4 regions of the Bradyrhizobium sp. USDA 4449 genome follow, and region 4 is predicted to be linked to each of the others. Evidence: predicted binding sites of a transcription regulator. Region 4 holds the regulator's gene; each other region holds the start of a gene.

Region 1 (5,490 bases), 5.0 Mb from region 4:
TTGCCCGTCGTCCCGGCTGCTCGGTCGAGGCGACGCTGGACCTGATCGATGGCAAATGGAAGGGCGTGATCCTCTATCACCTCCAGAGCGGCACAAGGCGCTTCGGCGAATTGCGACGCATGATGCCCAGCGTCACCCAGCGCATGCTGACCAAGCAGCTTCGCGCACTGGAGGAGGACCAGCTCGTCATCCGCAAGGTCTATGCCGAAGTCCCGCCGCGGGTGGAGTATTGCCTTTCCGAGCTCGGCGAGAGCCTGCGGCCGGTGATCGACATCCTGAAAGCCTGGGGCGAGAGCCACCAGCAGCGGCTCGCCTGCGCGCCGCCGCCGGTCGCGGCGAACAAGCCGAAGCGGGCGGCGTGATCGTCCGGGAGCAGCTCGCGCCGCTCCCGGACGAGATCGTCTCAGAATGCGAACTGCGTACGCATCGCCACGGCGTCGAAGCCCGAGCCCGTATTCGCGAACGCGCTCGGCGGCAGCGTCTGCTTGGAGACGGTGCCGTGCAGGTAGTCGAGCATGAACCGGACGTTGCCGTTGACGTACCAGTTGAGCGCCAGCGTGTAGACGTTCTGGCGTCCGCCCGCGACGCCGTTGGCGCTCGCAAGCTGATCGTTGAGGTCGATCGTCGAGAAGCGTCCCGCGATTTCCCATGCGCCCCAGCCGCCGCCATCGAGCGAGAACGGGTGCGCCGGCTTGACGCCGTTATAGGCCGCGTTTGCCGCATTGTAAGTCCGACCCTCTCCGGTCAGCACGTAGCCGGCTTGCGCATAGCCGCCCTGGAACTTCAGGCTCGGCGCGCCGACCAGCGGCACGCCGGTATTGGCGGTGCGGTCGACGTTGTACCAGAAGTACTCACCCTGGACGATGAACGAACCGTAGGTCGCAGCCGCTTCGACGCTGTAGACTTGGGCGCCCGAGACATTTGCGATCGCCCCCGTCGACACCAGCGTCGTCGGGTCGAGCCGCAATTCCGGACGATCGCTCAGCGTGACGGTCTGCGTATTGGCGATGAGGTTGCGCGGCGGCTGGATCAGCCATTGTGCGTCAGCACCGATATGCACCGAGTAGTCCTTGCCGCTGATGGGATTGCCGGCAACGCGCGCCACCGCGCCGTATTGCTCGCTCGTGCCCGCCGGCGCCGCGCTCGAAGCGGAGTGGATGGCGCCCGTCGAAGGTCCGGTGACATAGCCGCCGATCCAGAGCTGATCGTCGAACCAGCGCGTGCCGGCTGCCGAGCGGAAATCTCCGGCGGCGATGTTGGTGGCGATCACGCCGGCCGAGGCGCGCTCCATGAACATGATGTCGTTGGAACTCGTGGCCTCGTCCATGGTGTAGGGCAGGTCCATGATGCCGGCTTCGACGGCCATGCGGCCGCCGAACGGTTTTAGTCCGGTGTAGCTGAGATAGGCGTTCTCGACGCCGGAGACCCCGCCACCGGGCAGCGATCCCGGCGCTGCGCCGCCGAACCCGTCCGACGAGCCGCCGAAATCATAGACAAGCGCGAAGTTCCAGTCGTCGAAGAATTTGCCGGCGAGGCCGATGCGCGCGCGGCGGACGTTCTCGCCGCTGTCCAGCCTCTGCGGCACGGTGGCCGCCGTGTTGGGACGATAGTCGTAACCGCCGACGTCCCAATGCACGCGGCCGGTGATCGCGACGCAGTTCGCTTGATCGGCGGTGCAAATGGTCGGCCGGTTGTTCGGCATGGTCACGATCACGCCGGCCGTTGGGGGGGCGCCTTTGACCGGGAATGCCGCATTGGCGTTGGCGACGACGGCCTTCGCCTCCGAGCGCGCTTCGGCTTTGGCCTCGGCCTTCGCTTCGGCCCTGGTCTTTGCTGCTGCCGCCGTGTTCGCCGCGGTCTGGTTCTGCAGCTTGTCGAGCTTCCGCTCCAGCAACTTCAGTTGCTGCTTCAGGAGCGCGATCTCCTGTTCGCTGTTGCTTGCCGATTGGGCCTGGGCCTGCGAGGCCGCCAGCGCGCCGGCGAGACCAATCGCCGTGGCCGCTATTCTTGTCCTGCTCATGTCGTGACTCCATCCTTTGACGAACTTCCCCAAGTCGAGAACGCGAGAGCCTAAGACTGATCGATGACTGCCCCGCGACGGTGAACGCCGGTTGCCCAGTTCCCATTGACGCCGATTCGCCGCAGCCGAATCTGCCCAGCACGAGCATGCAAGCTGACGCACATCATGCCAATCCACCAAGCCAAGCAAATTGCGATTTCGCACGCGAGGCTTGTATGCCCGTGACGCCGGGCGAGGACTGAATATTGCCGTCGGGCGCCCTTCTATTGGGAGACGAACGCGCCTATATTCCGGCGTCTTTTCCGAGAGGTAGGAATGTTTCGAGCGAACTGGACCGCCGTCGTCACGGCTCTGTGCATAGCCTTTTCGGCCCACTTCAATCCGGCTGCCGCGCAGGACCGTCGCGTTCCGTCCTCGCCAGCCGAACTGCGGCTGTCCTATGCGCCGATCGTGCAGCGGGTGCAGCCTGCGGTCGTCAACGTCTATGCCGCCAAGGTGGTGCAGAACCGCAATCCGCTGCTGGACGACCCGATTTTCCGCCGTTTCTTCGGCGGCGGCGAGCAGCAGGAGCAGGTGCAGCGCTCGCTGGGTTCGGGCGTGATCGTCGATTCCTCCGGACTCATCGTCACCAACGTCCACGTCATCGAAGGCGCCGACCAGGTGAAGGTGTCGCTGGCGGACAAGCGCGAGTTCGAGGCGGAGATCGTGCTGAAGGATTCCCGCAGCGATCTTGCGGTGTTGCGCCTGAAGGACACCAAGGAAAAATTTCCGGCGCTCGAATTCACCAATTCGGACGAGCTGATGGTCGGCGACGTCGTGCTCGCGATCGGCAATCCCTTCGGCGTCGGTCAGACCGTGACCCACGGCATCATCTCGGCGCTGGCGCGCACGCAGGTCGGCATCACCGACTACCAGTTCTTCATCCAGACCGACGCTGCGATCAATCCCGGCAATTCCGGCGGTGCGCTGGTCGACATGAACGGCCGGCTTGCCGGCATCAACACCGCGATCTACTCGCGCTCGGGCGGCTCGCAGGGCATCGGCTTTGCGATTCCCGCCAACATGGCGCGCGTCGTCGTCGCCTCCGCCAAGAGCGGCGGCACGGCCGTGAAGCGGCCTTGGCTCGGCGCGAAGCTGCAGGCGGTGACGGCAGAGATCGCCGAGAGCCTCGGCCTGCGCTCGCCGACCGGTGCGCTGGTCGCGAGCGTCGTCCCCAACGGCCCCGCGGCGCGGGCCGGGTTGAAATCCTCCGACCTCATCACCGGAATCGATGGCCAGGCCGTAGACGACCCCAACGCGTTCGACTACCGCTTCGCCACCCGTCCGCTCGGCGGCACCGCGCAGATCGACGTGCAGCGCGGCAGCAAGCCGCTCAAGCTGACGATCGCGCTCGAGACGGCGCCGGACAGCGGCCGTAATGAACTCGTCATCACCACGCGTTCGCCGTTCCAGGGTGCAAGGATCTCCACCATCACGCCGGCGGTGGCCGACGAGCTGCATCTCGATGCCGACACCGAGGGCGTCGTCGTCACCGACATCGGCGATGGCACGGCTGCGCAAAATGTCGGCTTCCAGAAGGGCGACATCATCCTGTCCGTGAACAGCCAGAAGATCGCCAGGACCAGCGACCTCGAGAAGGCCGCGAAGGAGCAGCCGCGACTCTGGCGCATTGCGCTGGTGCGCGGCGGCCAGCAGATCAACGTCACGCTGGGCGGATGAGTCCGAAGCGACCACGGGAGACCCCAACTCTCTTCGCCGCGGCGGGGCTCGATCAAGAAGCGCCGCATCCGCTGCCTGACAGGCTGCGGCCGCGTGCACTGTCGGAGGTCGTCGGCCAGGATCACATCCTCGGCCCCGACGGCGCGCTGACGCGCATGCTGGAGACGCGCACGCTGGGATCGTTGGTGTTCTGGGGCCCGCCCGGCACCGGCAAGACCACGGTGGCCCGGCTGCTCGCGGACGCGACGGACCTGCATTTCGAGCAGATCTCGGCGGTGTTCTCCGGCGTTGCCGATCTGAAGAAGGCCTTCGACGCCGCGCGGGCTCGCCGCGAGATGGGCAAGGGTACGCTGCTGTTCGTCGACGAGGTGCATCGCTTCAACCGCGCGCAGCAGGATTCGTTTCTGCCGGTCATGGAAGACGGCACGGTGGTGATGGTCGGCGCCACCACCGAGAACCCGTCATTCGAACTCAACGCGGCGTTGCTCTCTCGCGCGCGCGTCCTGGTATTTCGCGCGCTCGATGCCGATGCGATCGAAAAGTTGTTCGCGCATGCCGAAGAGGTCGAGGGCCGCAAGCTGCCGCTCGATGCCGAGGCGAGGTCCGTGCTGGTGCGTATGGCCGATGGTGACGGCCGCGCCTCGCTGACGCTGGCCGAAGAGGTCTGGCGCTCGGCACGGGCCGACGAGATTTTCAATGCCGCGCAATTGCAGGACATCCTGCAGCGCCGCGCGCCGATCTACGACAAATCGGCCGATGGCCACTACAATCTGATCTCGGCGCTGCATAAATCGGTGCGCGGCTCTGATCCTGACGCCGCGCTCTACTATCTCGCGCGCATGCTCGATGCCGGCGAAGACCCGCTGTTCCTGGCCCGCCGCGTCGTGCGCATGGCGGTGGAGGACATCGGGCTCGCCGATCCGCAGGCGCTCGTCATCGCAAATGCAGCGAAAGACGCTTTCGACTTCCTCGGTCACCCCGAAGGAGAGCTCGCGATCGCGCAGGCCGTGGTCTATCTCGCCACCGCGCCGAAATCGAACGCGGTCTATACGGCCTTCGGGGCGGCGATGCAGGTGGCAAAACAGGCCGGCTCGCTGCTGCCGCCCAAGCACATCCTCAATTCCCCGACCAAGCTGATGAAGTCTGAGGGCTACGGCGCCGCCTACGAATACGACCACGACGCCCCCGACGCCTTCTCCGGCCAGGACTACTTTCCGGAAGCCCTGGGCCGCCAGACCTTCTACGACCCGCCCGAGCGCGGTTTCGAGCGGGAGATCCGGAAGCGGCTGGATTACTGGGCCAAGCTGCGCAAGGAGCGGGGTGGGAAGGGCTGAAAACGGCCATTTCGCCGTGACGGGGGCCGGCTTTTAGGGTACGCAGACGACCATGAGCCGCCGTATCAAGAGAATGAACCCAAAGCCCCGCGAACGCGACGAGCGCAAGGAATCGCGCCCGTTGAAGGCACGAAGCGCGAAGGCCGGACCGCGTCCGGGCGGCAAGCCCGGCAGCAAGCCGCCGCGTTTCGCCGGCGAGCGCGCCGAGCGGCGTCCGCCGAAGGCTGAAGCGGAGCGAGCCGCGCCGGCAAAACCCGTCGAGGCGCTGCTGCCGACCAAGGTGCAGACCGTCACTGTCACGGCGGACGAGAACAACATGCGCGTCGATCGCTTTCTCGAGGCGCGCTTTCCCGGCCTGTCGTTTTCCCATATCCAGCGCGTCGTGCGCAAAGGCGAGCTGCGCGTTGACGGCAAGCG
Region 2 (5,490 bases), 5.6 Mb from region 4:
GGCAAGATCGTCACCCTGCCCGCACCGCCCAACACGGCAGCAAACAACAACAGCATCGGCAAGATCGTGACGCTGCCGGTGACCAACACCAATACCGGCGCGGCGGGCAAGGTCGTGAGCATGCCAGTGACGATCGGCAAGGCCGGCACGACGGTCGGCGCGAAGCCCGCGAACGTCCCGACGCAGAACAACCCGATCCATATCAACAACGGCGTCAGGCTCAACAACAACCCGGTGAACAAGGTGCAGGTGCAGAACACCCGCCCGCAGCTCAACGCGACCAACCGGATCGTGGGCGGCGGCAACAATGTCCGTCAATCGATGAACCAGTCAAACATGAACGGCGGCAACAACCACCGCGGCTTCATGCACTGATGCCACGAAAAAGGTGCGCTCCCTCTCCCGCTTGCGGGGAGGGCCGGGGTGGGGTGTCTCCACAATGGGACAATCCCCAAGAGGAGACATCCCCCACCCGGCGCTTCGCGCCGACCTGCCCCGCTAGCGGGAGAGGTTGCACCGCGCAAGCGGCAAGCTCGAACTCAACACGTACAAAGGGGCAGAGCGGAAACGCTCTGCCCCTCGTTTGTCTCACGAAATTGGGAAAATCACGCCACCAGCTCGGCAAACAGATCCGCATCGACATTGCCGCCGGAGAGCACGATGACGACGTTCTTCCCGGCGACATCGAGACGCCCCGCGAGCAGCGCGGCGAGGCCCACGGCGCCCCCGGGTTCAACCACGAGCTTCAGCTCGCGATAGGCAAAGGCGACCGCCGCGCCGACCTCCTTGTCGGACGCCGTCACGCCGCGCGCGAGCAGCTTGCTGTTGATCGCAAACGTCAACTCACCGGGGATCAAGGCCATCAGCGCGTCGCAGATGGTGCGGCCCGCGGGCGGATGCGGCTCGCGATGGCCTGCGGTCAGCGACAGGCCGTGATCGTCGAACGCCTCGGGCTCGGCCACCACGATCTCGGCTTGCGGATAGCGTGCCTTCACCGCCGTGGCGACGCCCGCGATCAGGCCGCCGCCGGAGGCCGGTGCCACCACGACATCGGGCGCAAGGCCGAGCGCAGCCATGTCTTCCGCGATCTCGCGGCCGGCGGTGCCCTGGCCAGCGATCACGAACGGATCGTCATAGGGCCGGACCAGCGTCGCGCCGCGCTTCTCGGCGATGCCGCGCGAGATCGCCTCGCGGTCGTCGCGGTCGCGATCGTACAGCACGACTTCGGCGCCATAGGATTTGGTGCGCTCGCGCTTCGACAGCGGCGCGTCCGCCGGCATCACGATGGTCGCCTGCATGTCCAGGATCTTGGCCGCCGCCGCCACGCCCTGGGCGTGGTTGCCGGAGGAGAACGCGACGACGCCCCCCGGGCGCTTGTCCTGCGGGATCGAGAACACCTTGTTGAAGGCGCCGCGGAATTTGAAGGAGCCGGTGCGCTGGAGCATCTCCGGCTTCAGGAAAACTTTTGCACCCACGCGCTCGTTGAGCACGGGCAAGGACAACAACGGGGTGCGGACGGCGAAGGGCGCGAGCACGCGCGCTGCGGCGTCGATATCGGCGGGGCCGACCGGAAGGGGCTGTTCGGACATGGCGTGATTTTATCGCGGCGGACGAGCCGCGGGCAAGACACCTCCGGGCGAGGATCCTCTGCGCTCAGGCGACGAACCGCGGCCGTTCCGCTCCAGCCCGGCCAGGCAGCACGGCGCCAACGGCGCGGATGCGCTCGACAAAAGCCCGCGCCGAGGCCTCCCAGGTATAGGCGGCGGCGAATTCGACGCAGGCCTGCCTGGAGATGTCGAGCGCCGCAAGGCAGGCGTCACGCAGATCATCCTCCAGCGCGCCGACAGGTGCATCGCCGATGACGTCGCGGGGCCCCTTCACCGGGAACGCCGCGACCGGCAGTCCGCTCGCGAGCGCCTCGAGCAGGACCAGGCCGAACGTGTCGGTCTTGCTCGGAAACACGAAGACATCGGCCGCCGCATAGATGTCGGCCAGCTCCTCCCCGTGCTTTTCGCCCAGGAAAATTGCATCGGGATAGGCCTCTTCCAGCGCGTTGCGCGCCGGGCCGTCGCCGACGATGACCTTGGTGCCGGGCAGATCGAGATCGAGGAACGCCTCGAGATTCTTCTCCACCGCGACGCGGCCGACCGAAAGGAAGACGGGGGCCGGCAGGCAAAGATCGATGGCGCGGGGGTGGAACAGATGCGTATCGACGCCGCGTGGCCACAGCACGACATTGTCGAAACCGCGCTCGCCGAGTTCGCGGGCCAGCGCTGGCGTCGCCGCCATCACGGCCCGGCTCGGGCCGTGGAAGCGGCGCAGCGCCCGCCAGATCAGCGAGCCCGGAACCGGCACGCGGGCGCGGACATATTCGGGGAAGCGGGTGTGGAAGCTGGTCGTGAACGGCAGCTTGCGCTGGCGGCAATAGCGGCGGACCATCACGCCGATCGGTCCTTCCGTCGCGATGTGGATGCTGTCGGGCCGGGCTTCCTCGATCAGCTTCGCAATGCGCGCCGGGCGCGGCATCGCCAGCCGCACGTCGCGATAGCTCGGCATCGCAAAGGTGCGGAACGATTGCGGCGTCAGGAACGTGAACTCGACGCCAAGACCTTCGACTTGAAGCGCCTTCGCGGCGTCAGCGAGCTTGGTCAGCGTCCGAACCACACCGTTGACTTGCGGGTGCCAGGCGTCGGTCGCGACCAGGATGCGCATCAGGCAGCTCTCATCAAGCAGCTCTGGCTGCCACCTGCGGCACTTCCGCCGGCTTCTGCAGGTGATCCGCCCAGGTGATGATCTCGAAACGGCCGTCGTCGTGCTCGACCAGCGCAGTGCAGCTCTCGACCCAGTCGCCGCAGTTCATGTAGCGGATGCCGTTCTCGTCGCGGATCACGGCGTAGTGGATGTGGCCGCAGATCACGCCATCGGCGTCGTGGCGCCGTGCTTCGGCGGCGAGCGCCTGCTCGAACGCGCCGATATAGTTGACCGCGTTCTTGACCTTCTGCTTGGCCCATTGCGACAGCGACCAATAGGGCACCTTGAACATGCGGCGGAAGAAGTTGACGAAGCGATTCATCTGGATCGCGAAGTCGTAGGCCTTGTCGCCGAGATGGGCGAGCCAGCGCGCGTTCTGCACCACGAGGTCGAAGATGTCGCCGTGGATGACGAGATATCGCTTGCCGTCCACGCCGGTGTGGACGGTGTTCTCGACGACGTCGATGCCGCCGAAATGCGTGCCGTAATAGTTGCGCAGGAACTCGTCGTGATTGCCGGGCACGTAGACGACCTTGGCACCCTTGCGCGCCTTGCGCAGCAGCTTCTGGACGAGGTCGTTATGCGATTGCGGCCAATGCCAGCTCGATTTCAATGCCCAGCCATCCACGATGTCGCCGACGAGATAGATCGTGTCGGCATCGTGGTAACGCAGGAAGTCCAGCAGAAGATCGGCTTGAGAGCCGCGGGCTCCGAGATGGACGTCGGAGATGAACAACGTGCGAAAGCGCCGCTCCGGGCTTTCGTCACTCACATCGTAACTTCCCATGCGACAGCCTGTAACAATGTCCCGTGACAGGGGGATGACGATTGAACCTTTGAGGCACCCTCGGATACGAATCGGACCTTGCCTCGCCCTCCCCGCGAATATCAGCCGCATGCGACAAACAGGCGACATGGCCCGCGATGGGGCCCCGCAAAATGCCGGGAAGCCATGGTCCCGCCGGGTGCTTGCGAGCCGCGAAATCAGCGTCAGTAAAATCGGTGGAAATGATGGATCGGCCCGTGGCCGTGACCGACGCTGAAGCGGTCGGCAGAAGCGATCGCCGCGCTGATCCAGCTCTTGGCATTGCGCACGGCCGTTTCGAGATCTTCGCCCTTGGCAAGACCTGCCGCAACCGCTGAGGATAGCGAGCAGCCGGTGCCGTGCGTGTTGCGGGTCGTGATGCGCGGTGCAGCAAGCGCGATCATGGCGGTGGCGCTGATCAGATAGTCGGTGCTCTCCGCTCCCTCGCCGTGCCCGCCCTTGATCAGGACGGCGCGGCAGCCGAGGCCAAGCAGGCGACGCCCCTGGCTTTCGACATCGCTCTCCCTTCGCGCGACCGGCTCGTCCAGCAGCGCAGCCGCCTCCGGCAGATTGGGCGTGATCACCGACGCGAGCGGCATCAGTTTCGTGCGCAACGCTTCGACGGCCTCCGCGGCAAGCAAGCGATCGCCCGAACTTGCGACCATCACGGGATCGAGCACGACATGGCGCGGCCTCCAGTACGACAGCGCTGAGGCGATCGCATCGATGCTGCCTGCCTGCGCCACCATGCCGATCTTGACGGCGCCGACGTCAAGATCGGAGAACACCGCATCGATCTGCGCGGTGAGGAAATCAGCGGGCACCGGGTGAATGCCGGTGACGCCTTTGGTGTTTTGCGCGGTCAACGCGGTGATTGCGGAGGTGCCGTAGACGCCGAGTGCGGCAAAGGTCTTCAGGTCGGCCTGGATGCCGGCGCCGCCGCTCGAATCGGAACCGGCGATGGTGAGCGCCACTGATGTCGTCATCGCGGGACACGCTTGCTTGAACAAAACTCGGCCATCGCCTGTCCTAGCGCCCTCCCACAGCCCCAGCAAGCCGCCGAATCTCGCGGCGCCGATGACCTCGTGGCACTTGTCGCGACCGCTGGCGGCTTGCTAAATCGGGCCGGTTTTGGCCTATTGGCCGGGAACAGGCCTTCGGAGTGACTGCTATGGTTCCTTTTTTCGTCCAGATCAAATGCAAGCTCGGCCAGTCCTATACGGTGGCCAACGCGCTCGCCGAAGCCGAGATCGCCTCCGAGATCTACTCCACGGCAGGCCAATACGATCTGCTGGTGAAGTTCTATGTCGACAAAGACACCGACATCGGCCACTTCGTGAACGAGAAGGTGCAGGTGCTGCCGGGCATCCAGGACACCCTCACCATCATCACCTTCAAGGCGTTCGGCGCCAGCTAGCCGCCACCTTCCCTGCGCTTGGGCGGCGTCGGGCCATCGACGGGCGGCAGCGACTTCAGATAGGCGGCCATCGCCGCGCGGTCCTCAGGCTTGAGCTGCGCGAGGTTCTTGATCACCGGCCGCATCGAGCCCGATGCGCTGTCGCCCTCGGGCATGTCGCCGGTCTCGAGGAAGTCGGCGATGTCGCTCTCACTCCAGCTGCCCAAGCCCTTCTGAGTGATGTTCGGCACCCAGCCCTCGCCTTCGGGATTGGGGCCGCCGGCGAAGCGCTGCGAGCCGATGACGCCGCCGAGAACATTGCGCGGGCTGTGGCACTCGGCGCAATGGCCAAAGCCGTTGACGAGATAGGCGCCGCGATTCCATTGCGCTGAACGTGCCGGATCTGGCACGAACGGCCTGACATCCATGAACAGCCATTTCCAGATGCCGACATTGCGGCGGATGTTGAACGGAAACGGCAGATCATGGTCGCGCACCCGGCCCGAGACCTGCGGCAGCGTCTTCAGGTAAGCGAAGA
Region 3 (5,490 bases), 1.5 Mb from region 4:
ATCTCGGGCTGGTAGAGGCTGATCGTGCCGCGCGATTTCTGCTTGGCCCGGAAAAGTGCGGCGCCGGCATTGGCGAGCAGCGAGGCACCGTCGGGGCCGTTGTGCGGAAACACCGACATGCCGGAGGTGATGCCGGCACGCACCGCGCGGCCGTCAATGTGGAACTCCGGCGCGAGCGCCTGGCCAAGCTGCTGCGCCAATGCGAGGCCCGCGTCAGGCTGCTTGCCGTCGATGATCAAACCAAATTCGTCGCCGGACAGACGCGCGACCAGGCCGCCGCGTGCCGCATCCTGGAGCCGCTGGGCCACCTCGACCAGCAGCTTGTCGCCAAGCGCATGGCCGAACACGTCGTTGACTTCCTTGAGGCCGTCGAGATCGACGCAAAGGACGGCGAATTCCTCGTCGGTCCCCTCGCAGGCCTCGATCATCTGGGTCAAGGCCTGAAGGAAGGCGGCGCGGTTCGGCAGGTCGGTGAGACCGTCATGGTAGGCCATGTGCGCCATGCGCGATTCGGTCTGCCTGCGGTTGGTGACGTCTTCGTGGGTTTTGATCAGGTATTGCGGCTCGCCGGAATCGTTGAGCACCGTGGCACGCCGGGTCAGGAACAGGCGCAGGCCGTCTTTGGTGGAGATCGGATGCTCCTCGGTAATCATCCCGCGCTTCTTGATCGCGGCCTCGTCGCGCGCGATGATCAGCTTGGCTTCCTTGGCATTGAAGATGTCGGAAGCAGTCAGGCCCGTGGCTTCCTCGCGCCTGCGATTGAGGATCGTCTCGGCGCTGCGGTTGGCGAGCAGGTAGCGGCCATCCCTGACCTGCTCGACGATCAGCGCGACCGGAATGTTGTCGACCACGAGCTCGAGGAACTTCTTGGTGCTCTCCAGCTCCATCGACAGCGATTGCCGATCGGTGATGTCCTCGAACACCAGCAGCAGGAATTCCGGCTTGTTGCTCTCGTTGCGGACCACGATCCGGATCGAGGCCACCTTGCGCGGGGCATGGTCGCGTTCGACCTCGACCTCGAACTCGTTGCGATATTGTCCCTCGGGGGCCAGCAGGGCAGCGCGGTCGGTCGCCTCGATGCTCTCGGCCGATTTTGGACCGAACAGCTCGCGCGCGTTCTTGCCGACGACGTGGTCGCGCGAAAAGCCCCAGAACCGCTCATAGGCCCTGTTGGCAAAGATGTAGCGACCGTCCTCGATGTTCTTCGCGGCCACGCAGGCCGGCACGTTGTCCAGCACCGTTTCGAGGAATTGCTTGGTCGAGGCGAGCTGCCGCGACAGCTTGCGTTGCTCGCTGACATCGAGATGGGTCGCCACCGATCCGCCATTGGGCAGGATGAAATATTTGACCAGGATGGCGCGGCCGTCAGGCAGTTCGGTGATGAGGCCGTTGGGGCTTGCCGCCTTCTCGTAGAAGTCCTCGTCGGAGATGCCAAGGACGCCGCGCTTGCGCCTGAGCTCGAGAATGTCGTAGCCGGTCATGCCGGTCCACAGGTCCGAGCGCGTCAGACCGTAGATGTCGAGATAGCGGTCATTGCAGAAGATGATGCGCCGCTGCGCATCCGTCATCACCACGCCCTGATTGAGATTGTTCATGGCGGAGGACACGAAGGCGTTGCGCCGCAACTGCGAACGCCTGCTTCGGCGCAGCGCCGAATGGATCCAGAGCGCGATCGCGACCAGGAACGCGCAGATGACAATGCCGCCGATGAGGGCTTCCCAGATCAGATTGGGGTCGAGATCGCCAAAATGGCTCGGCGGCGCGAAACTGTCCGCGAGGGCACGCGAAGGCGCCACCGCGCTGGTCAGGCACACGACGGCCTGCACAGCAATCGGAAGCATGCTGCCTTCCTGCCAGTTCTTCTCAGCCATCAGCCACCCGCGATTTCAACTGCGGATTGTCTGGCTTCAGCGGTTTGGATCGGGTAAACGCCTGTACGCCCAACAGAAAAATGTGACGCGAAATACGGCAATTGCCCTGACATGATAAATGTTTTCTTAACGGAAAATGCCCGCCCGGCGCGTTTCCCAGGCAATCCGACGTCGTCGGCACCCTCAGCAGGACTTCTGCATCACCATGGATAGGGTCGAGTGCGTCGTCATCGGAGCCGGCGTGATCGGGCTCGCGGTGGCCCGGAAGCTGGCCCAGGCCGGGCGCGAGGTGATCGTGCTCGAAGAAGCCGAGGCCATCGGCACCATCACCTCTTCACGCAACAGCGAGGTGATCCATGCCGGGATCTACTACCGTGCCGGAAGCTGGATGGCCCGCATGTGCGTCGCCGGCAAGCAAGCGCTCTATCGCTACTGCGGCGAGCGCGGTATCCCGCACAAGAATTGCGGCAAGCTGATCGTCGCGACCAATGCCAAGGAAACCGAGAAGCTGCAGTCGATCAAGGCCCATGCCGAGGCCAACGGCGTCCTCGACTTGCAGCTGCTATCGGGCGAGGCGGCGCGCGCGCTGGAGCCGGCGCTGGCCTGCGATGCCGCACTGCTCTCGCCATCGACCGGAATCATCGACAGCCATTCCTACATGCTCTCGCTGCGCGGCGAGGCCGAGGAAGCAGGCGCGGCCTTTGCGTTTCACACGCCGCTGATCCGCGCCAAGGCGGAGGCCGGAATGATCGAGATCGAAGCCGGCGGCGAAGCGCCGATGACGTTGCAATGCGGCCTGCTCGTGAACGCCGCCGGGCTCTCGGCGACATCAGTGGCGCGCCACATCGACGGCATGCCGGTCGATCGGATTCCGCCTGCTTATCTCGCCAAAGGAAATTACTTCAGCTGCAATGCGCGCGCACCGTTCTCGCATCTGATCTATCCGGTGCCCGAGCCCGGCGGGCTTGGCGTACATCTGACGCTGGACATGGCAGGACAGGCGCGCTTCGGCCCCGACGTCGAATGGATCGAGACGATCGACTATGAAGTCGATCCGTCGCGCGCCGAGCGCTTCTATCCGGCAATCCGCAAATATTGGCCGACGCTTCCCGATGGCGCGCTGATGCCGAGCTATTCGGGCATCCGCCCGAAGATCGTGCCGCCGGCGGTCGCTACGCAGGATTTCCTGATGCAGGGTCCGCGGGACCACGGGGTCGCAGGCCTGGTCAATCTGTTCGGCATCGAATCGCCGGGACTGACGTCGTCGCTCGCGATCGCGGACCACGTCGCCGAGCTGACGGACATCTAGGCTGACGGACATCTAGGGAGCATTTTCGAGCGAAGCGCGGACCGGGTCGCGTCACGAAAACGCGTCCAAACAAACAAGCTGCGCGACGATCATCGCGCAGCGCGCGCATCCTGCCGCAGGGATGAGCACAAACGCGCTGATCCCTGCGTGAAAGGATGCGATTAAGCTCTACACTGTTACAGGGGTTACTAGTGAAGCGTATCGCCAGTGTTCTTCAGACGTTCGATCTGGTCCTTGACCAGCAACTTCCGGCGCTTCAACTCAACAATTTGCAGGTCGTCTGTTGAAAGGTGCACGAGAGCCTCGTGCAATTCGTTCTCGAGAATTTTATGCTTCCGTTCCAATTCAACCAGATGTGCCTGAATTGTCATTCGAAACCTCCTCGGTAGGGGTGAACCTTGGATTCGATCCGGACGAGGGACTCTACATCACCGATTCGTTCTGTCGATGGGTATCCGTCGTCGCGCCGTCATTTTTGAAAATTCATATGTAACGAACCGTGAGTAAGGAACCACGAGACGAAAAATCCATGATATCAATGTGCTCGCGCGACACTGCTTCCGAATCGTTGAAATATCTTGAGATGGAGCGGTGCGTGGAGGTGCAGATCGCTTGCGATCACGCCGCGCAAGGACGATAATTTCCACAGGGCATCCACAGCCTTGATCTCAAGCCTATCGGTTTTCGGCCACCGCAGACATGACCCATGAAGACGAGCGTGAGCTCGAAACCGAGCTCACCCGGTTGCAGCAGGAACACCGAGATCTCGATGCGGCGATCGATGCACTGCATCAATCGCCCGCCCCCGACCTGTTGCGGTTACAGCGGTTGAAGAAGCGCAAGCTGTTGTTGCGCGACCGTATCGCCTTCATCGAAGACCAGATCACGCCGGACATCATCGCCTGATCCACAGCGGCTGCGGAAGTGCGGAGTCGAATCCGCTTGACTCAAAAAGAACAAAATAAGAACATTTGTCCCGGCCCCAATATGCCGGAAACACCCAAGGACAACCCGCAAGGACACCGCAGATGCCAGTCCCCGCCCCTCTCGACAACGGCCACTATGAACAAGCCTGTGATCAGGCGATCGCGATGTGCGACGGCAATCTGCGCAGCACCATCAAGGCGCTGATCATGGCCAACGAATATCTGGAAGCCGAACTGGAGGAATTGCAGGCAGCGATTTCGGCCGGCTGCATTCCGGAATCCTCGCGTAGCAGAAGCAGCGCGGCCTGAACCTCGAGGCGCACCATTGGAGCAACGCCATGTCTGATGTGACCTACTACGTTGCAATGCCGTTCCTGATTGATGCCGACGGATCGCCTGTCGCGGGCGCCGCCGAGGAATGCCAGAGCCCGACGGCCGCCTTACGGCGCGCAGAGGCTCTGGCGCACGGTCCCGGCCATATCGGCGCGGTCGCGTTCAGTCGCAGCGGCGATCCGATGACCGGTGAATTCGGTGACGCCACGCTGCTGCGCAAATTCGGCAACGTGCCGGAAGATCTCGCGACCCTTTAATTTAGCTGTTGACGAGCCTGATCCGCGGCTCGTGACGCCGGTGCGCCTTGCGCACATACATGGCGGCATCGGCCTCCTCCAGCGCGCGGGTGGCATCGGACTGCGCACCGAGCAGCGCGACACCGGCAGAAGCGCCGGCCATCACCTGCTGGCCACGAAAGGTGAATGACAAATCGTCGATCGCCTGTTCGAGGATAACAGCCTTCGCCTTCGCATCGGCCTCGCCGAGATTCCACAACAGCAGGGCAAACTCGTCGCCACCAAGGCGGCCGACCACGTCGGAGGCGCGGATCTGCCGGGTCAGCGTCGTGGCGATCGCCTTCAGCACCTCGTCGCCGGCGGCATGGCCGAAGGAATCGTTGATCGGCTTCAGCCGGTCGACGTCGAGCACGATCAGCGCGCCGCTGGCGCGGTAGCGCCTCATGTAGGCGACGGCGCGTTGGAGCTCGCGCTCAAAGCCGCGCCGGTTGGGAATATCGAGCAGGAAGTCGGTGTCGGCCGCAGCTTCGAGTTCGGCGACGCGGCGCAGCGCCTGCGTCAGCTTGATCCGCAGGCCGCGGATGGTCGCCTTGCTGATGTCCGCGCCGGCTGTGGCCGCGCGAGACGGCGCGGAGGGCCTGGCCCGCTTGGGAGCAGTTTTGGTTCGGCTCCCGCCGGTTTTCCGGCCCTTTTTGGCCTTCGCAGCGGTCGCCCTTTTTGGTTTCTTCATGGGCTTCCTGCTCAATGAAGGCTTGCGGGGATTCACCAAGTCAGGATAGTGCATTCCCTTCTCCTTGCCACCGCCTTGCGAGCCG
Region 4 (5,490 bases):
CAAACAGGTCGCCGGTGCGGCCCATGCCGGTCTGCACTTCGTCGAAGGCGAGCAGCAAGCCCTTCTCGTCGCAGAGCTGACGCAGCGCGTTGAGGAAAGACGGTGTCGCAGAGCGCACGCCGCCCTCACCCTGGATCGGCTCGATCAGGATGCCGGCGGTGTGTGGCCCGATCGCCTTCTTCACGGCCTCGATGTCGCCATGCGGCACCTGGTCGAAACCGTCCATCGGCGGCCCGAAGCCTTCGAGATATTTTGCCGATCCGGTCGCGGCCAGCGTCGCCAGCGTGCGGCCATGGAAAGCGCCTTCGAAGGTGACGATGCGATAGCGCTCGGGATGGCCCTTGGAGAAGTGATGATGGCGGACCAGCTTGATCACGCCCTCCAGCGCCTCGGCGCCGGAATTACAGAAGAACACGAAGTCGGCAAAACTCTCGTTGCACAGACGCGCGGCGAGCTTCTCGCCATCCGGGCTCTGGAACAGGTTCGACATGTGCCAGAGCTTGGTGGCCTGCTCCTGCAGCGCCTTGACCAGCGCGGGATGGGCATGTCCGAGCGCATTCACGGCGACGCCCGAGGTGAAATCGAGATACCGATCGCCATTGGTTGCGATCAACCAAACGCCTTCACCGCGCTCAAAACCGAGATCGGCCCTGGCGAAAACGGGGAGCAAATGCGGCGCTGCGCTGTTAGTCATGACGGCCACTTGAATGTTGCGGACGGTGTGGGCGTGCATTGCGCAACGCACCATTGACCAGCCTGAAAACGAAACGTGCCGCCTTTTAAGGGCGGCACGCGTCACCATTTTAGGCCTGGTGAAACGGGTGTCAATGCCGCCCGAACGCCTCGCGACATGCTGAATCCGTAGTCTTGCGGTGGCGATTTTGCGGGATATTCGCCACGGAACATGTGGAAGCGAGTCGCCGGACTCTTGCGCGTGAGTCACGCCATATTGTAGCGTTCGGCTTGTCAGATACGACATCTCGTGCAGCGGTTCTGATCCCAAAAGTCCTCTTGTACCGGCGTAAACGTTCGGGCGTCTGATTGCGCCCGGCGAGCCTTAAGGGATTCTGGCGGCACGGGTTTTTCGAAGCTTACGCATTCGTCGTGCGGCCCCGCAGATGGCGGCGCGCGGTGAAGGAAAGGGTGCCATGACCGTTTTGACCTGGTCCGACGATCGCGTCGAACAGCTGAAAAAGCTCTGGGAGGCCGGACTTTCGGCCAGCCAGATTGCCGCTGAGCTTGGGAATGTCACCCGCAACGCCGTGATCGGCAAGGTGCACAGGCTCGGCCTGTCCGGCCGCGCCAAGAGCCCGTCTTCGGCAGCTCCCCGGCCGCGCAAGGCGCGTCCCGCGCAGCACATGATGCGCGTGAGCCGCCCGATCTCGCGGGGCAACACCGCACTCGCCCAGGCCTTCGAGGTCGAGGTCGAGGCTGAACCTGTGACCTTCGACAACGTGGTGCCGATGAGCCAGCGGCTGTCGCTGCTCGAATTGAACGAGGCCACCTGCCACTGGCCGGTCGGCGATCCCTCGAGCGCGGACTTCTTCTTCTGCGGCGGCAAGGCGCTCTCCGGCCTGCCCTATTGCGCCCAGCACTCGCGGGTCGCGTATCAGCCGGCGGCCGATCGTCGCCGCGCGCCGGCGAAGCCGGGTCCGCGCTGAGCATGGCTCCAGACGACAGCGTCCCGGTACCTGCCGCGGCGATCGAGACATAAAAAAGCGCGCCCCAGGGCGCGCTTTTTATTTTGCTTGCTTGTCACCGTGCTCAGGCCTGCTCGGCCTTCGCGAAGCGGTCGTCGAGCGCGTAGCCGGCGCCACGGACGGTGCGGATCGGGTCCTGCTCGCGGCCGAGATTGAGGAGCTTGCGCAGGCGGCCGATATGCACGTCGACGGTCCGCTCGTCGATATAGATGTCGCGGCCCCAGACGCTGTCGAGCAGCTGCTCGCGCGAGAACACGCGGCCGGGATGCTCCAGGAAGAACTCCAGCAGGCGATATTCGGTCGGGCCGAGGTCGATCGGCCGGCCCGAGCGCGCCACGCGACGCTTTTCGCGGTCGAGCTCGATGTCGCCGAAAGCCAGCACGGTTGCGAGCCGCTCGGGGCTTGCACGCCGCAGCAGTCCTTTCACCCGCGCCAACAGCTCAGGCACGGAGAACGGCTTGACGATGTAATCGTCGGCGCCGGTGGCGAGGCCGCGCACCCGCTCGCTCTCCTCGCCGCGCGCGGTGAGCATGATGATCGGCAGCTGCTTGGTGTCGGACCGCGTCCGCAACCGGCGGCACAGCTCGATACCGGACAGGCCCGGCAGCATCCAGTCGAGCACGATCAGATCGGGAATGTGCTCCTTGAGACGGGTGTCGGCGTCGTCGCCGCGCATCACCGTCTCGACGTCATAACCGTCGCCTTCGAGATTGTAGCGAAGCAGCTCGGTAAGAGCTTCTTCGTCTTCAACCACCATAATGCGTGCGCCCATGGGGTCGTCGCTCCTTGAGGATTCAGGTGTTGGGGACGGTGGTTGCGAAGGTCGTCATGTCGCCCTTCGGTCGCTTGTCGGTGATGGCCTGGCCTTCGATCATGTAGAACACGGTCTCGGCAATGTTGGTGGCGTGGTCGCCGATCCGCTCGATGTTCTTGGCGCAGAACATCAGATGGATGCAGAACGAGATGTTGCGCGGATCCTCCATCATGTAGGTGAGGAGCTCGCGGAACAGCGAGGTGCAGATGGCGTCGACCTCCTCGTCGCCCTTCCACACCACCATCGCCGCCGGCAGATCATGCGCGGCATAGGCATCCAGCACCGACTTGACCTGTTGCTGCACGAGGTCGGTCATGTGCTCGAGGCCACGGAACAGCTTGAGCGGATGGAAATCCGTCTCAAGCGCCGCGACGCGTTTGCCCATGTTCTTGGCGAGGTCGCCGATCCGCTCGAGATCGGTCGCGACGCGCATGGCGCCGACGATCTCGCGCAGATCGATCGCCATCGGCTGGCGGCGGGCGATGGTGAGCACGGCGTGCTCCTCGATCCGCCTTTGAAGCGCGTCGATCTCGGCGTCGGTGATGACCACGCGCTGGCCGAGCGCGACGTCGCGACGGATCAGCGCGTCGACGGAATCGACGATCATCCGCTCGGCGAGGCCGCCCATTTCTGCGACCGACCGGGTGAGCTCCTGGAGGTCGGTATCGAAAGCCTTTGCGGTATGTTCAGAACCCATGTCCTGTCTCCTCAGCCGAACCGGCCGGTAATGTAATCCTGCGTGCGCCGGTCGGTCGGCGACGTGAAGATCTTGCTGGTGTCGTCGAACTCGATCAACTCGCCGAGATACATGAAGGCGGTCTTGTCGGAGACGCGCGCCGCCTGCTGCATGTTGTGGGTGACGATCGCGATCGTGTAATTCTCGGACAGTTCCTGGATCAGCTCCTCGACCTTGGCGGTCGAGATCGGGTCGAGCGCCGAGCAGGGCTCGTCGAACAGGATCACCTCGGGCCGCACGGCGACGGTGCGCGCGATGCAGAGACGCTGCTGCTGGCCGCCGGAGAGCGAGAGGCCGGATGCATTGAGCTTGTCCTTGACCTCGTTCCACAGCGCGCCGCCGCGCAGCGCCTTCTCGACGCGGTCGTCCATCTCGGACTTCGGGATCTTCTCGTAGAGACGGATGCCGAAGGCGATGTTCTCGTAGATCGTCATCGGAAACGGCGTCGGCTTCTGGAACACCATGCCGACGCGCGCGCGCAACAGATTGAGGTCCAGCCCGGGATCGAGGATGTTGGTCTGGTCGAGCATCAGCTGGCCGGTGACGCGCTGGCCGGGATAGAGGTCGTACATCCGGTTGAAGATGCGCAGCAGGGTCGACTTGCCGCAGCCCGACGGGCCGATGAAGGCCGTGACGCGGTTGGTGCCGAGCGCCAGATTGATGTTCTTCAGCGCGTGGTGCTCGCCGTAATAGAAGTTGAGATTGCGCACCGTCACCTTCGCCGGAGCTTCGGGCAGCGGCTGCTGGGCATGCGGGAGCCCGCCGGAGGCGCTCATCGATACGGAAAGGTCACTCATTTTGCGGTCCTCTCGGCGCCAAGAATGCGCGCGCCAATGTTCAGGGCAAGCACGGTCAACGTAATCAGCAGCGCACCGCTCCAGGCGAGTTGCTTCCAATAGGCATAGGGGCTCTGGACGAAGTTGTTGATCGTCACGGGCAGGTTCGCCATCGTCTTGTTCAGGCCGAGGCTGAAGAACTGGTTCGACAGCGCGGTGAAGAGCAATGGCGCGGTCTCGCCGGCGACACGGGCGGTCGCGAGCAGCACGCCGGTAATGAGACCCGAGCGGGCCGCGCGATAGGCGATCCGCTTGATCACCAGCGAGCGCGGCAGGCCGAGCGCCGAGGCCGCTTCGCGCAGCGCGTTCGGCACCAGCAGCAGCATGTCCTCGGTCGTACGCAGCACCACCGGGATCACGATGACGGCCAAAGCGAGCGAGCCTGCGATCGCCGAGAAGCCGCGCATCGGCACCACCACGGCGCCATAGATGAACAGGCCGATGATGATCGAGGGCGCCGACAGCAGGATGTCGTTGATGAAGCGGATCACCGAGGTCAGCTTGTCGTTGCGACCGTACTCGGCGAGATAGGTGCCGGCGAACAGGCCGAGCGGCGCGCCGATGCCGACGCCGATCACGGTCATGATCAGCGAACCCACGATGGCGTTGCGCAGGCCGCCTTCGGTCGAGCCCGGCGGCGGCGTGTCGGCGACGAACAGTTCGAGGTTGAGGCCCGCCAACCCGTTGTAAAGCAGCGTCATCAGGATCAGCGCGAGCCAGGTCACGCCGAAGGCGGCGGCGGCGATGCAGAGCGTGCGGACGATGATGTCCTTGCGGCGGCGGCGTGCATAAATCCGGTTCATGTTACTTCCCCGCCTTCCTTTCCAGACGCAGCAGCATCAGCCGGGCGCCCGCGAGCACGAAGAACGTCAGCACGAACAGCAGCAGGCCGAGCAGGATCAGGCCGGACTGGTGCAGCCCGTCGCTCTCGGCGAATTCGGAGGCGATCGCCGCCGAGATCGTCGTGCCCGGCGCGAAGATCGACGACGAGATGCGGAACGAGTTGCCGATGATGAAGGTGACCGCCATGGTCTCGCCGAGCGCGCGGCCCAGCGCCAGCATGACGCCGCCGATGATGCCGACGCGGGTATAGGGAATTACCACGCTGCGCACCACTTCCCAGGTGGTGCAGCCGACGCCATAGGCAGCTTCCTTCAGCACCGGAGGCACCGTCTTGAACACGTCCACCGAGATCGATGTGATGAATGGCAGCACCATGATCGCGAGGATCAGCGCGGCGTTGAACAGGCTGAGATAGGACGGCGGACCTGCGAAGATCGCGCCGAGCACGGGGACGCCATCGAAGATCTTGATCATGAAGGGCTGGAAGGTGTTGGCCAGGAACGGGCCCAGCACGAAGAAGCCCCACATGCCGTAGATGATCGAGGGAATGCCGGCGAGCAG

What was found. Region 4 encodes PhoB, which activates phosphate uptake and scavenging genes when phosphate is short. Its sites were predicted from a motif close to TGTCATNNANCTGTCAT; they were not measured.
Region 1: the regulator PhoB is predicted to act here: its motif matches at 2,073-2,089, upstream of ACVIIW_RS30320 (OprO/OprP family phosphate-selective porin).
Region 2: the regulator PhoB is predicted to act here: its motif matches at 3,562-3,578, upstream of ACVIIW_RS33330 (UDP-2,3-diacylglucosamine diphosphatase).
Region 3: the regulator PhoB is predicted to act here: its motif matches at 3,637-3,653, upstream of ACVIIW_RS14365 (YdcH family protein).

Annotation. Positions count from the first base shown of each region.
Region 1 covers NZ_JBSRYD010000001.1:6,458,030-6,463,519, reverse strand. Annotated here, with positions in the region: gene ACVIIW_RS30325 (winged helix-turn-helix transcriptional regulator) at 1-362, shown strand, start outside; gene ACVIIW_RS30320 (OprO/OprP family phosphate-selective porin) at 404-2,020, opposite strand; gene ACVIIW_RS30315 (DegQ family serine endoprotease) at 2,336-3,739, shown strand; gene ACVIIW_RS30310 (replication-associated recombination protein A) at 3,736-5,073, shown strand; gene ACVIIW_RS30305 (RluA family pseudouridine synthase) at 5,126-5,490, shown strand, end outside.
Region 2 covers NZ_JBSRYD010000001.1:7,059,405-7,064,894, forward strand. Annotated here, with positions in the region: gene ACVIIW_RS33315 (caspase family protein) at 1-375, shown strand, start outside; gene ACVIIW_RS33320 (threonine/serine dehydratase) at 606-1,589, opposite strand; gene ACVIIW_RS33325 (glycosyltransferase family 4 protein) at 1,654-2,712, opposite strand; gene ACVIIW_RS33330 (UDP-2,3-diacylglucosamine diphosphatase) at 2,726-3,538, opposite strand; gene thiD (bifunctional hydroxymethylpyrimidine kinase/phosphomethylpyrimidine kinase) at 3,742-4,542, opposite strand; gene ACVIIW_RS33340 (Lrp/AsnC ligand binding domain-containing protein) at 4,728-4,973, shown strand; gene ACVIIW_RS33345 (c-type cytochrome) at 4,970-5,490, opposite strand, start outside.
Region 3 covers NZ_JBSRYD010000001.1:3,024,064-3,029,553, reverse strand. Annotated here, with positions in the region: gene ACVIIW_RS14375 (sensor domain-containing protein) at 1-1,871, opposite strand, end outside; gene ACVIIW_RS14370 (NAD(P)/FAD-dependent oxidoreductase) at 2,077-3,180, shown strand; gene ACVIIW_RS14365 (YdcH family protein) at 3,369-3,551, opposite strand; gene ACVIIW_RS14360 (YdcH family protein) at 3,880-4,086, shown strand; gene ACVIIW_RS14355 (hypothetical protein) at 4,209-4,415, shown strand; gene ACVIIW_RS14350 (hypothetical protein) at 4,445-4,696, shown strand; gene ACVIIW_RS14345 (GGDEF domain-containing protein) at 4,698-5,405, opposite strand.
Region 4 covers NZ_JBSRYD010000001.1:1,475,722-1,481,211, forward strand. Annotated here, with positions in the region: gene ACVIIW_RS07035 (acetylornithine transaminase) at 1-694, opposite strand, end outside; gene ACVIIW_RS07040 (GcrA family cell cycle regulator) at 1,149-1,661, shown strand; gene phoB (phosphate regulon transcriptional regulator PhoB) at 1,765-2,472, opposite strand; gene phoU (phosphate signaling complex protein PhoU) at 2,495-3,211, opposite strand; gene pstB (phosphate ABC transporter ATP-binding protein PstB) at 3,223-4,047, opposite strand; gene pstA (phosphate ABC transporter permease PstA) at 4,044-4,889, opposite strand; gene pstC (phosphate ABC transporter permease subunit PstC) at 4,891-5,490, opposite strand, start outside.